Regions from separate parts of the Streptomyces sp. SYP-A7185 genome, predicted to be linked through region 1. Evidence: riboswitches for the same ligand, from Rfam matches in the RefSeq annotation. Region 1 holds a riboswitch; each other region holds the start of a gene.
The links. Region 1 has a riboswitch for S-adenosylmethionine ahead of thrC (threonine synthase). Riboswitches for the same ligand answer to the same signal wherever they lie in the genome.
Positions count from the first base shown of each region.

Region 2: linked by a shared signal. The riboswitch ahead of QBL25_RS13500 (aminotransferase class V-fold PLP-dependent enzyme) and the one ahead of thrC (threonine synthase) in region 1 are both predicted to bind S-adenosylmethionine.
Region 3: linked by a shared signal. The riboswitch ahead of QBL25_RS37505 (cell envelope biogenesis protein OmpA) and the one ahead of thrC (threonine synthase) in region 1 are both predicted to bind S-adenosylmethionine.

Region 1 is NZ_CP122310.1:4,551,634-4,554,898, reverse strand. It holds gene QBL25_RS19825 (hypothetical protein) at 1-211, opposite strand, end outside; gene QBL25_RS19820 (glucosyl-3-phosphoglycerate synthase) at 295-1,239, opposite strand; SAM riboswitch class I at 1,406-1,540, shown strand; gene thrC (threonine synthase) at 1,558-2,865, shown strand; gene QBL25_RS19810 (MoaD/ThiS family protein) at 2,960-3,235, shown strand.
Region 2 is NZ_CP122310.1:3,061,860-3,065,124, forward strand. It holds gene QBL25_RS13495 (glycerate kinase) at 1-852, shown strand, start outside; gene QBL25_RS13500 (aminotransferase class V-fold PLP-dependent enzyme) at 807-2,186, opposite strand; SAM riboswitch class IV at 2,350-2,466, opposite strand; gene trpD (anthranilate phosphoribosyltransferase) at 2,541-3,265, opposite strand, start outside.
Region 3 is NZ_CP122310.1:8,561,223-8,564,487, forward strand. It holds gene QBL25_RS37500 (M13 family metallopeptidase) at 1-580, shown strand, start outside; gene QBL25_RS37505 (cell envelope biogenesis protein OmpA) at 642-1,391, opposite strand; SAM riboswitch class IV at 1,799-1,943, opposite strand; SAM riboswitch class IV at 2,142-2,255, shown strand; gene QBL25_RS37510 (putative leader peptide) at 2,294-2,428, shown strand; gene QBL25_RS37515 (LLM class flavin-dependent oxidoreductase) at 2,505-3,265, shown strand, end outside.

The sequences.
Region 1 (3,265 bases):
CCTTGCCCTCGCCGTCCGCGGCGGTGGCGCAGCGCGCCGCCATGCTCGCGGGCGTCGTCGGGCAGCCCATGACCGTGTTGCCGATGGTCTTGAAGTCGCCGTACAGCGATTCGTCGTAGCGCTTGGCGAAGGGCTCGACCACGTCCGCGGCGGCGGGCGCGGTGGCCGCGCCGAGCGCCCCTGCCGCGAGGGTGGCCGTCGCCGTGGCCACGGCACCGACGCGTCGCGCGCTTCCCATTACCTGTCTGACCCACATAAGTGGGGAATGTAGACAAAATGCACGGTTCGGGGTGGTTACGCCACGCGGCGAGCCGTGTACTCCGCGATCCCGCCCATCGGCGGACGCTCCTCCGTGTCCACCGAATGGGTCCGCGGTTCGAACCCGTGCTCGCCCCGTTCGAACTGGGTCAGCTCGGGGCGTACGAGATGGCCGCGCGCGAGCCGCAGCTGCGCGGTCCGGTAGATCGCCGCCGCCATCCTGCCCAGGGCCTGCCCGTCCTGGTGCCGGTGCTTGCGCACGCCCACGTCGACCTGCGCGAGCGCGTCCAGGCCCACGGTGTGCAGCGCGTCCACCAGCAGGCCCAGCTCCACCCCGTACCCGACGGGGAACGGCAGCCGCTCCAGGAGGGACCTGCGCGCCGCGTACTCCCCGCCCAGCGGCTGGACGAACCCGGCCAGCTGGGGCCAGTGCATGTTGAGCAGCGGGCGCGCCATCAGCTCGGTGACCCGGCCGCCCTGCCCCGCCGTACCGGCCAGCGGGCGGTCGTACATCGCCTTCACGAAGTCCACGTCCGGCTCGGTCAGGAGGGGGCCCACGATCCCGGTGACGAAGTCCGCCGAGAACTCCTTCAGGTCCGCGTCGACGAACGCCACGATGTCGCCGCCGGTCACCAGGAGCGAGCGCCACAGGACCTCGCCCTTGCCGGGCACGGCCGGGATGCGCGGCAGGATCGCGTCGCGGTGCACGACCCGCGCGCCCGCCTCCCGGGCGACCTCGGCCGTGCGGTCCCGCGAGCCGGAGTCGACCACCACGAGCTCGTCGACCAGAGGCGCCTTCTCGATGAGCGCGCGGCGGATCTCCGCGACGATCTCACCGACCGTCCCCTCCTCGTCGAGCGCGGGCAGGACGACGCTCACCGAGGCTCCCGACGCCCGTTTGGCGTCGAGGAGTGCGCTGAGCGGACGGTCGGCAACGGACCAGGAACGCCTGGTCAGCCAGCGCTCGGCCTCTTCCAGCACGGGTGGCTCCTCCTGTGTGTGGCCTACATGTGATCCATCTCGCGGTGCGGACGACTATCTCAAGGGTCCAGGCCGTCGGTTACAGTCTTGAACAACGCGGATGACCATCGCATGTCGGGGGTCGGCGCGTCACAAATGCCCCGGGCCCCGAAGCCCGGCGCCATACCGCTCATCCAGAGGGGCAGAGGGATACGGCCCGTTGAAGCCCCGGCAACCATCCCGCCGACCGCGCACGCGAGGTCTCGGTGGGGAAGGTGCCAATTCCGTCTCGCGGCGAGATGCGTCGCGAGGAAGATGAGGAGAAAGGGCCTCGCCTCCATGGCTGCGCAGACCGTCGCATCGAACGACACCACCCCCTCCACCACGGGTTCCGTGGACCTCGGCCCCGCGTCGGGCCTCTCTTGCCGCGAGTGCGGCGAGCTCTACGCCCTCGGCCCGATCTTCGCCTGCCAGGCCTGTTTCGGCCCGCTCGAAGTGGCGTACGACCTGCCGACCGGTGACCCCGAGGCGCTCCGGAAGCAGATCGAGTCCGGCCCCGACAACATCTGGCGCTACGCGCCCCTGCTGCCCGTCCCGGCGGACGTCGCGGACAAGCCCAACATCAACCCCGGTTGGACCAAGCTCGTCAAGGCCGACAACCTCGCGCGCGAGCTCGGCGTCGACCAGGGCAAGCTGTTCGTCAAGGACGACTCCGGAAACCCGACGCACTCCTTCAAGGACCGTGTCGTCGCGCAGGCCATCGAGGCGGCGCGCGCGTTCGGCTTCACCACCCTCTCCTGCTCCTCCACCGGCAACCTCGCGGGCGCCGTCGGTGCCGCCGCGGCCCGCGCCGGCTTCCGCTCCTGCGTGTTCATCCCGCACGACCTGGAGCAGGGCAAGGTCGTCATGGCCGCGGTCTACGGCGGCGAGCTCGTCGGCATCGAGGGCAACTACGACGACGTGAACCGCTTCTGCTCCGAGCTCATCGGCGACCCGCTGGGCGAGGGCTGGGGCTTCGTGAACGTGAACCTGCGGCCGTACTACGGCGAGGGCTCCAAGACCCTCGCGTACGAGATCTGCGAGCAGCTGGGGTGGGTCCTTCCCGACCAGCTGGTCATCCCGATCGCGTCGGGGTCCCAGCTCACGAAGATCGACAAGGGCCTCAAGGAGCTCATCCAGCTCGGTCTGGTCGAGGACAAGCCCTACAAGATCTTCGGTGCGCAGGCCGAGGGCTGCTCGCCGGTGTCCGCCGCCTTCAAGGCCGGACACGACGTCGTGCGTCCCCAGAAGCCGAACACCATCGCCAAGTCGCTCGCCATCGGCAACCCCGCCGACGGGCCGTACGTGCTCGACATCGCGCGGCGCACCGGCGGTGCGGTGGAGGACGTGAACGACGAGCAGGTCGTCGACGCGATCAAGCTGCTCGCCCGGACCGAGGGGATCTTCGCGGAGACCGCCGGCGGTGTGACGGTCGGCGTCACGAAGAAGCTGATCGAGGCGGGGCTCATCGACCCCACGCTCACCACGGTTGTGTTGAACACGGGTGACGGCCTCAAGACGCTTGACGCCGTCGCTGAGACTTCGCAGGCCACCGCGACCATTCGGCCCAGCCTTGAGGCGTTCCGCGCCGCCGGGCTCGCCGACTGACCTTGTTCGCTGCCTGCGGGCCGTTGTGGCTGGTCGCGCAGTTCCCCGCGCCCCTTGCAGGGGCGCTTCCTCCCCGCATCAAGAGGTGAACCCCATGAGCGTCAACGTCCGAATCCCCACCATCCTGCGCACCTACACCGGCGGGCAGTCCGAGGTCGCCGCCGAGGGGGCGACCCTCTCCGAGGTCATCGCCGACCTGGAGGCCAAGCACGCCGGTATCGCGGCCCGTGTCCTGGACGACCAGGGCAAGCTGCGGCGCTTCGTGAACGTCTACGTGAACGACGACGACGTCCGCTTCGAGCAGGGCCTGGAGACGGCCACGCCGGACGGCGCCGGGATCTCGATCATCCCCGCCGTCGCGGGTGGTTGATTCTTTAAAGAAATACCCTGTGTAATGGAC
Region 2 (3,265 bases), 1.5 Mb from region 1:
ATCCGCGCCGCGCTGGACGCCGGCGCCGGCCGGATCCTGGTGGGCTGCGGCGACTCGGGCACCTCGGACGGCGGCGCGGGCGCGCTCCAGGCGCTCGGCGCCCGGCTCCTGGACGCCGACGGCTGGGAACTGCCGCAAGGAGGAAGGGAGTTGACCCGCCTGAGCCGCATCGACCCCTCGGGCCTCGACCCGCGCCTGAAGGACACCGAGATCCGGGTCGCCTGCAACCCCTTCAACGTCCTGACCGGCGAGCGCGGCGTCGCCCGCGTCTTCGGCCCCCAGAAGGGCGCAACTCCCGCACAGGTCGAGCAGCTCGCGGCGGCCCTGGAGCACTGGGCGCACGTCCTGACCCGCGACCTGCGCGCCCCCTCGGACCTGGCCCTCGGCCCCGGAACGGGCGCGTCCGGCGGCCTGGGAGCCGGTCTCGCGGCGCTCGGCGCCCAGCTGCTGCCCCGCTTCGACGTCCTGCTCGGCCATCTGGACCTGGACGCGCGGCTGGCCCGCGCCGATCTCGTCGTCACCGCCGAGGGCGCCCTGGACCACCAGACCCCGCGCGGCAAGGTCCCCGCCGAAGTGGCCCGGCGCGCCAAGCGGTCCGGCCGCCCGGTCCTGGTCCTCGCGGGCACGATCGGCCAGGGCGCCCACCACGTACGGGCCATCGGTGTGGACGCCTACAGCGCGATCCTGCCCGCGCCGGTCTCGCTCACCGAGGCGCTCGGGCGGGGCGGCGAGTTCCTCACCGACGCGACCGAGCGCGCTCTGCGGATGATCGTCCTGGGGTCACGCCTGCCGGGGCGGCCCCGGGTTCAGGCGGTGGTGTCCGGCACGCAACGCCCGTCCTCGGTGCGGTAGTTCCAGCGCGCGCCGTCCGCCACGAGCTCCTTGACGGCGCGCACGAAGCGCTCCACGTGCTCGTCGGGGGTGCCGGCGCCGAAGCTGACGCGGATCGCGTTCAGCGACTTCTCGCCGGGCGCGGCCTCGGGGGCGCCGCACTCGCCCTGGGTCTGCGGGTCGCTGCCGAGCAGGGTGCGCACCAGCGGGTGGGCGCAGAACAGGCCGTCGCGTACGCCGATGCCGTACTCGGCGGAGAGCGCGGCGGCGAAGTGCGAGCTGTTCCAGCCCTCCACGACGAAGGAGATGACGCCGACGCGCGGCGCGTCGTCGCCGAAGAGCGAGAGCACCTTCACGGCGGGCACCTCCGCGAGGCCCTCGCGGACCTTCGCGATGAGTTCGCGCTCACGCGCCACCAGCGAGTCGAAGCCCGCCTCGGTCAGCGCCTTGCAGGCGGAGGCGATGGAGTACACGCCGATGACGTTCGGCGAGCCGGCCTCGTGCCGCGCGGCGGTGTCGTGCCACTCGACGTCCACGCCGCCGCCTGCTTCCTTGGGGCGCCGCGCCACCTTGCGCGAGGCGCCGCCGCCCGCGAGGTACGGCTCGGCCTCCTTCAGCCAGTCGGAGCGGCCCGCGAGGACGCCCGAGCCGAAGGGCGCGTACAGCTTGTGGCCGGAGAAGGCGACCCAGTCGACGTCCAGCTCGCTGATGGAGACCGGGTGGTGCGGCGCGAGCTGCGCGGCGTCCAGGACGATGCGGGCGCCGTGCGCGTGGGCGGCGGCGGCGAGCTCCCTGACCGGCCACAGCTCGCCGGTGACGTTCGACGCGCCGGTCACGCAGACCAGGGCCGGGCCGTAGGGGTCGCGGTCGGCGAGGGCGCGCTCCAGGGTGGCGACGGCCTGCTCGGGGGTGCGCGGGGCGTTGAGGTAGGTCACGCGGGCGTCGCGCCAGGGCAGCAGCGAGGCGTGGTGCTCGGTCTCGAAGACGAAGACCTGGCAGTCGGCGGGCAGCGCGGCGGCCAGCAGGTTCAGCGAGTCGGTGGTCGAGCGGGTGAAGACGACCTGGTCGTCCTCGCGGCAGCCGAGGAACTCCGCGACGGTGACCCGGCTGTTCTCGAAGAGGTCCGTGGAGAGCTGCGAGAGGTATCCGGCACCGCGGTGCACGCTGCCGTAGTACGGCGCGTACGCGGCCACGTCGTCCCACACGCGCTGGAGGGCGGGGGCGCTCGCCGCGTAGTCGAGCGCCGCGTAGGTCACCTCGCCGCCGGTGACGAGCGGCACGGTGACGTCACGGCCGAGGACGGGCAGCGGGGTTGCACAGAGGGTCTGGTCGGCGGCGGCGGTGGTGACGGACATGGCGAACTCCCGTGGGAAGGCAGGCGAGTTCACTGCAAGGGCGCACGAAGGGCGTTGCAGTGACGAAGAGAAAAGGGGGTGCGGAAAGGGGGCCGGAAGCCCTATCGCATTCGCTTGCTCACGAGACTGCTCCCTTGAGGACCAGGACCCCAGGGTTCGCAGGGGTCCGCGCTTGCCACGGACCTTGCTGTCCACGGCCTGGTCTTCACCCGGGGCACCCCGCCACGGACGGAGGGTTGCCGGACAGCGAGCCGGGGCCTAATCGCTGTCACTCATGACCTGCGCAGCATCTTGCCACACGATCTTCCCGGTGCCCACCGCAGTCCGGCATCCGGACTGCGGTGTGCGCCACATTCAGCGGTTGCTGGCCGCCACCCACAGCTCAAGGGCCTTCTTCGCGGCCCCGGAGTCGATGGCCTGCGCGGCCCGCCCGATACCGGCGCCGATCTGCTCCACGAGGGTCCCCTCGCCCGGCGAGAGCGCCACCAGGGCCGCCGCCGTGTTGAGCAGCACGGCGTCCCGCACCGGGCCCTTCTCGCCGTCCAGGAGCCGCCGCGCGACCTCGGCGTTGTACGAGGCGTCGGCCCCGCGCAGGGCCTCCACGGGAACGAGGTCGATGCCGACGTCCCGCGGGTCGAAGGCCTCCTCGCGCACGGCTCCGTCGCGCACGACCCAGACCCGGGAGGTCGCCGTGGTCGTCAGCTCGTCCAGGCCGTCGTCGCCGCGGAAGACGAGGGAGGAGTTCCCGCGCTCGGCGAAGACCCCGGCCACGATCGGCGCCATCCGCGGGTCGGCGACGCCGACCGCCTGGGCCCGCACCTTGGCCGGGTTGGTGAGCGGACCCAGCGCGTTGAACACGGTCCGGATGCCCAGCTGGCTGCGCGCCCCGCCCGCGTGCCGCAGCGCGGGGTGGAACTTCACGGCGAAGCAGAAGGTGATCCCGGCTTCCTCGGCCACCTCGACGACCCGGTCCAGCGGCAGCTCCAGGTTCACCCCGAGCTTCTCCAGGACGTCGGAGGCGCCCGAGGCGCTGGAGGCCGCGCGGTTGCCGTGCTTGACGACCTTCGCGCCCGCGCCCG
Region 3 (3,265 bases), 4.0 Mb from region 1:
CGCGGGCATCCTCCAGAAGCCGTTCTTCTCGCCCGACGCCGACCCGGCCGAGAACTACGGCGGCATCGGCTCGGTCATCGGCCACGAGATCGGCCACGGCTTCGACGACCAGGGCGCGCAGTACGACGGCGCGGGCAACCTCAACGACTGGTGGACCGCGGCCGACAAGACCGCGTTCGAGGCGAAGTCGAAGGCGCTGGTCAAGCAGTACGACGCGTTCTCGCCCCGCAATCTGCCCGGCGAGTTCGTCAACGGATCGCTGACGGTGGGCGAGAACATCGGCGACCTGGGCGGCCTGACCATCGGGCACACGGCGTACAAGATCGCGCTCGACGGGGCCCCGATGCCGGAGAGCGAGGGCACGACCGGCTCCCAGCGGCTCTTCATGAACTGGGCGTACTGCTGGCGCACCAAGCGCCGCAAGGAGCAGGAGCAGCAGTACCTCACCATCGACCCGCACTCGCCGCCGGAGTTCCGCGCGAACATCGTCCGCAACCTCGACGAGTTCCACGAGGCGTTCGGGACGACGGAGGGCGACGGGCTGTGGCTGGACCCGGCGGAGCGCGTCAGGATCTGGTGACCTGAGCCCACGGGGGCGGTCGCGGCGCCTCGCCGCGGCCGCCCCCGATCCCGTGCCGCCGTCAGGACGCCGCCCGGTGGTCCGCCTCGCCGATGCGGGGATGGTTGGCGCGGAAGGACGGGTGGTCGTGCAGGCGCCGTACGTAGGCCCGCACGTCGGGGTGGGCGGCCGTGGTGCCCGGCGGCTCGTGGACGAGGCGGGCCCACAAGTCCACGTCCGCCGCGGTGAGTTCATCGCCCACGAGGTAGGCGCGAAAGGCCAGGCGGCGGTTGAGGTGCTCCAGCGTCGCGGGGGTCAGGGGCGCCGCGAGCTGGTCGTGCCAGGCGTCGATCCGGGCCGCGAGGGACGACGGGCGCAGCTGGAGCGGCAGGCCCTCGCCGTGGGCGGCGAGACGGCAGGCCAGGTCGCGCACGATGTCGGGCGTGTGATTGCTGACGACGTGCCCGCTCCACCGGTCGCACAGGGCGGGGACGGTCAGCGGCCCGTCGAAGTGGTGCTCGGTGGCCTCGTAGTAGCCGTGCAGGCCCTCCAGCGTCGCCGAGGCGGTGTCCGGCGACAGGAGCGTCGTGGTGACCGCGTCCCGGAGCCCGAGCAGATCGAGCGTGATCGCGACCCGCAGGGAGCGCGGACATCCGGCCGACAGATACAGGTGATAGCGGTGGGGCGCGGGATAGAAGCCACCGGCCAGGTCGGCGCCGATCCGGCTGCGGATCGCCGGGGGACAGCCGGGCGGCGAGCCCGCGTCGTCGCACGAGGCGTGGGAGTCCGTGAGGGAGGCGTGGTGGCGGCGGTGTGACGTGACCTCGGGCATGACTCTCCAGACAGGGGAAGGGGTGCCACCGGCGCCGGGCGCCGGTGGCACGGTGGGGGAGAGGGGGATGCAGGGCGGCAGTGGCCCGCACCGGTGGCGCCCCGCGTCAGGGGCGTCGTTTCCGCGTGGACGCGGCGCGCCCGAGCCCGGTCACGTGGACGTGCGGCGCCCGCGTCACGTGGACGCGGCGCCTGTGCCTCGCGTGGACCTGGAGCGTCCGCGTCGCGTGGACGTCAGGCGGCTGGGACCGACGCGCTGCACACCCGCAGCAGATCGATGTGCAGCCGCCTGGTCAGGACGCGCGGGCGGGGCCTGGGCATGGACAGGGGAGGTCGCCGGGTGCTGTTCCGCTCACCGACCGCCCTGGACATGTGCACCAGCCCTGCCGTCGAGGCCCGTCCTACCCCGGGCCGCGCTTGCCCCGCCGCCACGGCGGGACCCGGTCGTCACCCGGGGCACCCCGTCGCGGAGGAAGGGTTGCCTGTCAGCGGGCCGGGGCCGAAGACCCGCTCGGGCAGGGACCCTGCCGGGCGGGCGCTGACAATCGTGACCGTCCCGGGAAGTCTGGGTCCGCTGCTCCCCCGCCGTCAAGAAGGCCTCCGGGAAACTCCGTGCGCGCAAGCGGAACAGAAGGCGCGGCCCGCCCGTTGACCCTGACGGAGACCGGCCGCGGGAGACGTGCGGAGCTGTGAGCGCGGCCATGATCCACGGGCATTGCGCGCGGCCACGACCTCACGTAACGTCCGAGCAGGTTACGAGCGTCAGCGTCAAGCCCTGGCTTGCTGACCGGCAACCCTCCCTCGCGGCGGGGTGCTCCAGGTGCGGACCGGGCGGTTCCCGACCAGGGTTCCGCAAGCGCGAGACCGGCGAGGCCTGTGGCCCGCCGGACCGGAAGGGCGGAGGTGACGGACGTGCCCCTGGTGCCGCCCGTGCCTGCCCCGCGCGTCCTGGTGATCGCCCCGAGCCACCAGGTCCATCTGTACTCCCGGCCGCACATCGACCTCCAGCGCGTCGCCGGCGCGCTCTGTCGTTCCTGACCCGTCACCCCGCCGCCGCACCCTCGCAGCCGAGGGGCCGGTGTTCTCGTACGGTCGATCAGGAAGGCACTCCTTCGTGTCGTCATCACCTTCGCCCTCATCCCCCCTGCCCTCCTCCGCTCCCACCGCCGCGCTGCACCTCGCCGTCGCGCTCGACGGCGCGGGCTGGCACCCGGCCGCCTGGCGCGAACCGGTCTCCCGCCCCACGGAGTTGCTCACCGCCCCCTACTGGGCCGACCTGGTCACCGAGGCCGAGCACGGCCTGCTCGACTTCGTGACGATCGAGGACGGACTCGGGCTCCAGTCCTCGCACTTCACCGAACCCGACGGACGCACCGACCAGGTCCGCGGGCGGCTCGACGCCGTCCTCATCGCCTCCCGCGTCGCCCCGCTGACCAGCCACATCGGCCTGGTGCCGACGGTGGTGACCACGCACACGGAGCCCTTCCACATATCCAAGGCGATCGCCACGCTCGACTACGTGAGCACGGGCCGCGCGGGCGTGCGCGTCCAGGTGTCGGCGCGCCGCAACGAAGCCGCGCACTTCGGGCGCCGCACGTTTCCCGCCCTGGACGGCGTCGAGGACCTCGGCAGGCCGGACGTACGGGAGTTGACCTACGACCTCTTCGACGAGGCCTCCGACTACGCCGAAGCCGTGCGCCGCCTCTGGGACAGCTGGGAGGACGACGCGGAGATCCGCGACGTCGCCACCGGCCGCTTCATCGACCGCGACAAGCTGCACTACATCGACTTCGAGGGCAAGCACTTCAGCGTCAAGGGCCCCTCGATCACGCCCCGCCCGCCGCAGGGCCGGCCCGTGGTCAGCGCCCTCGCCCA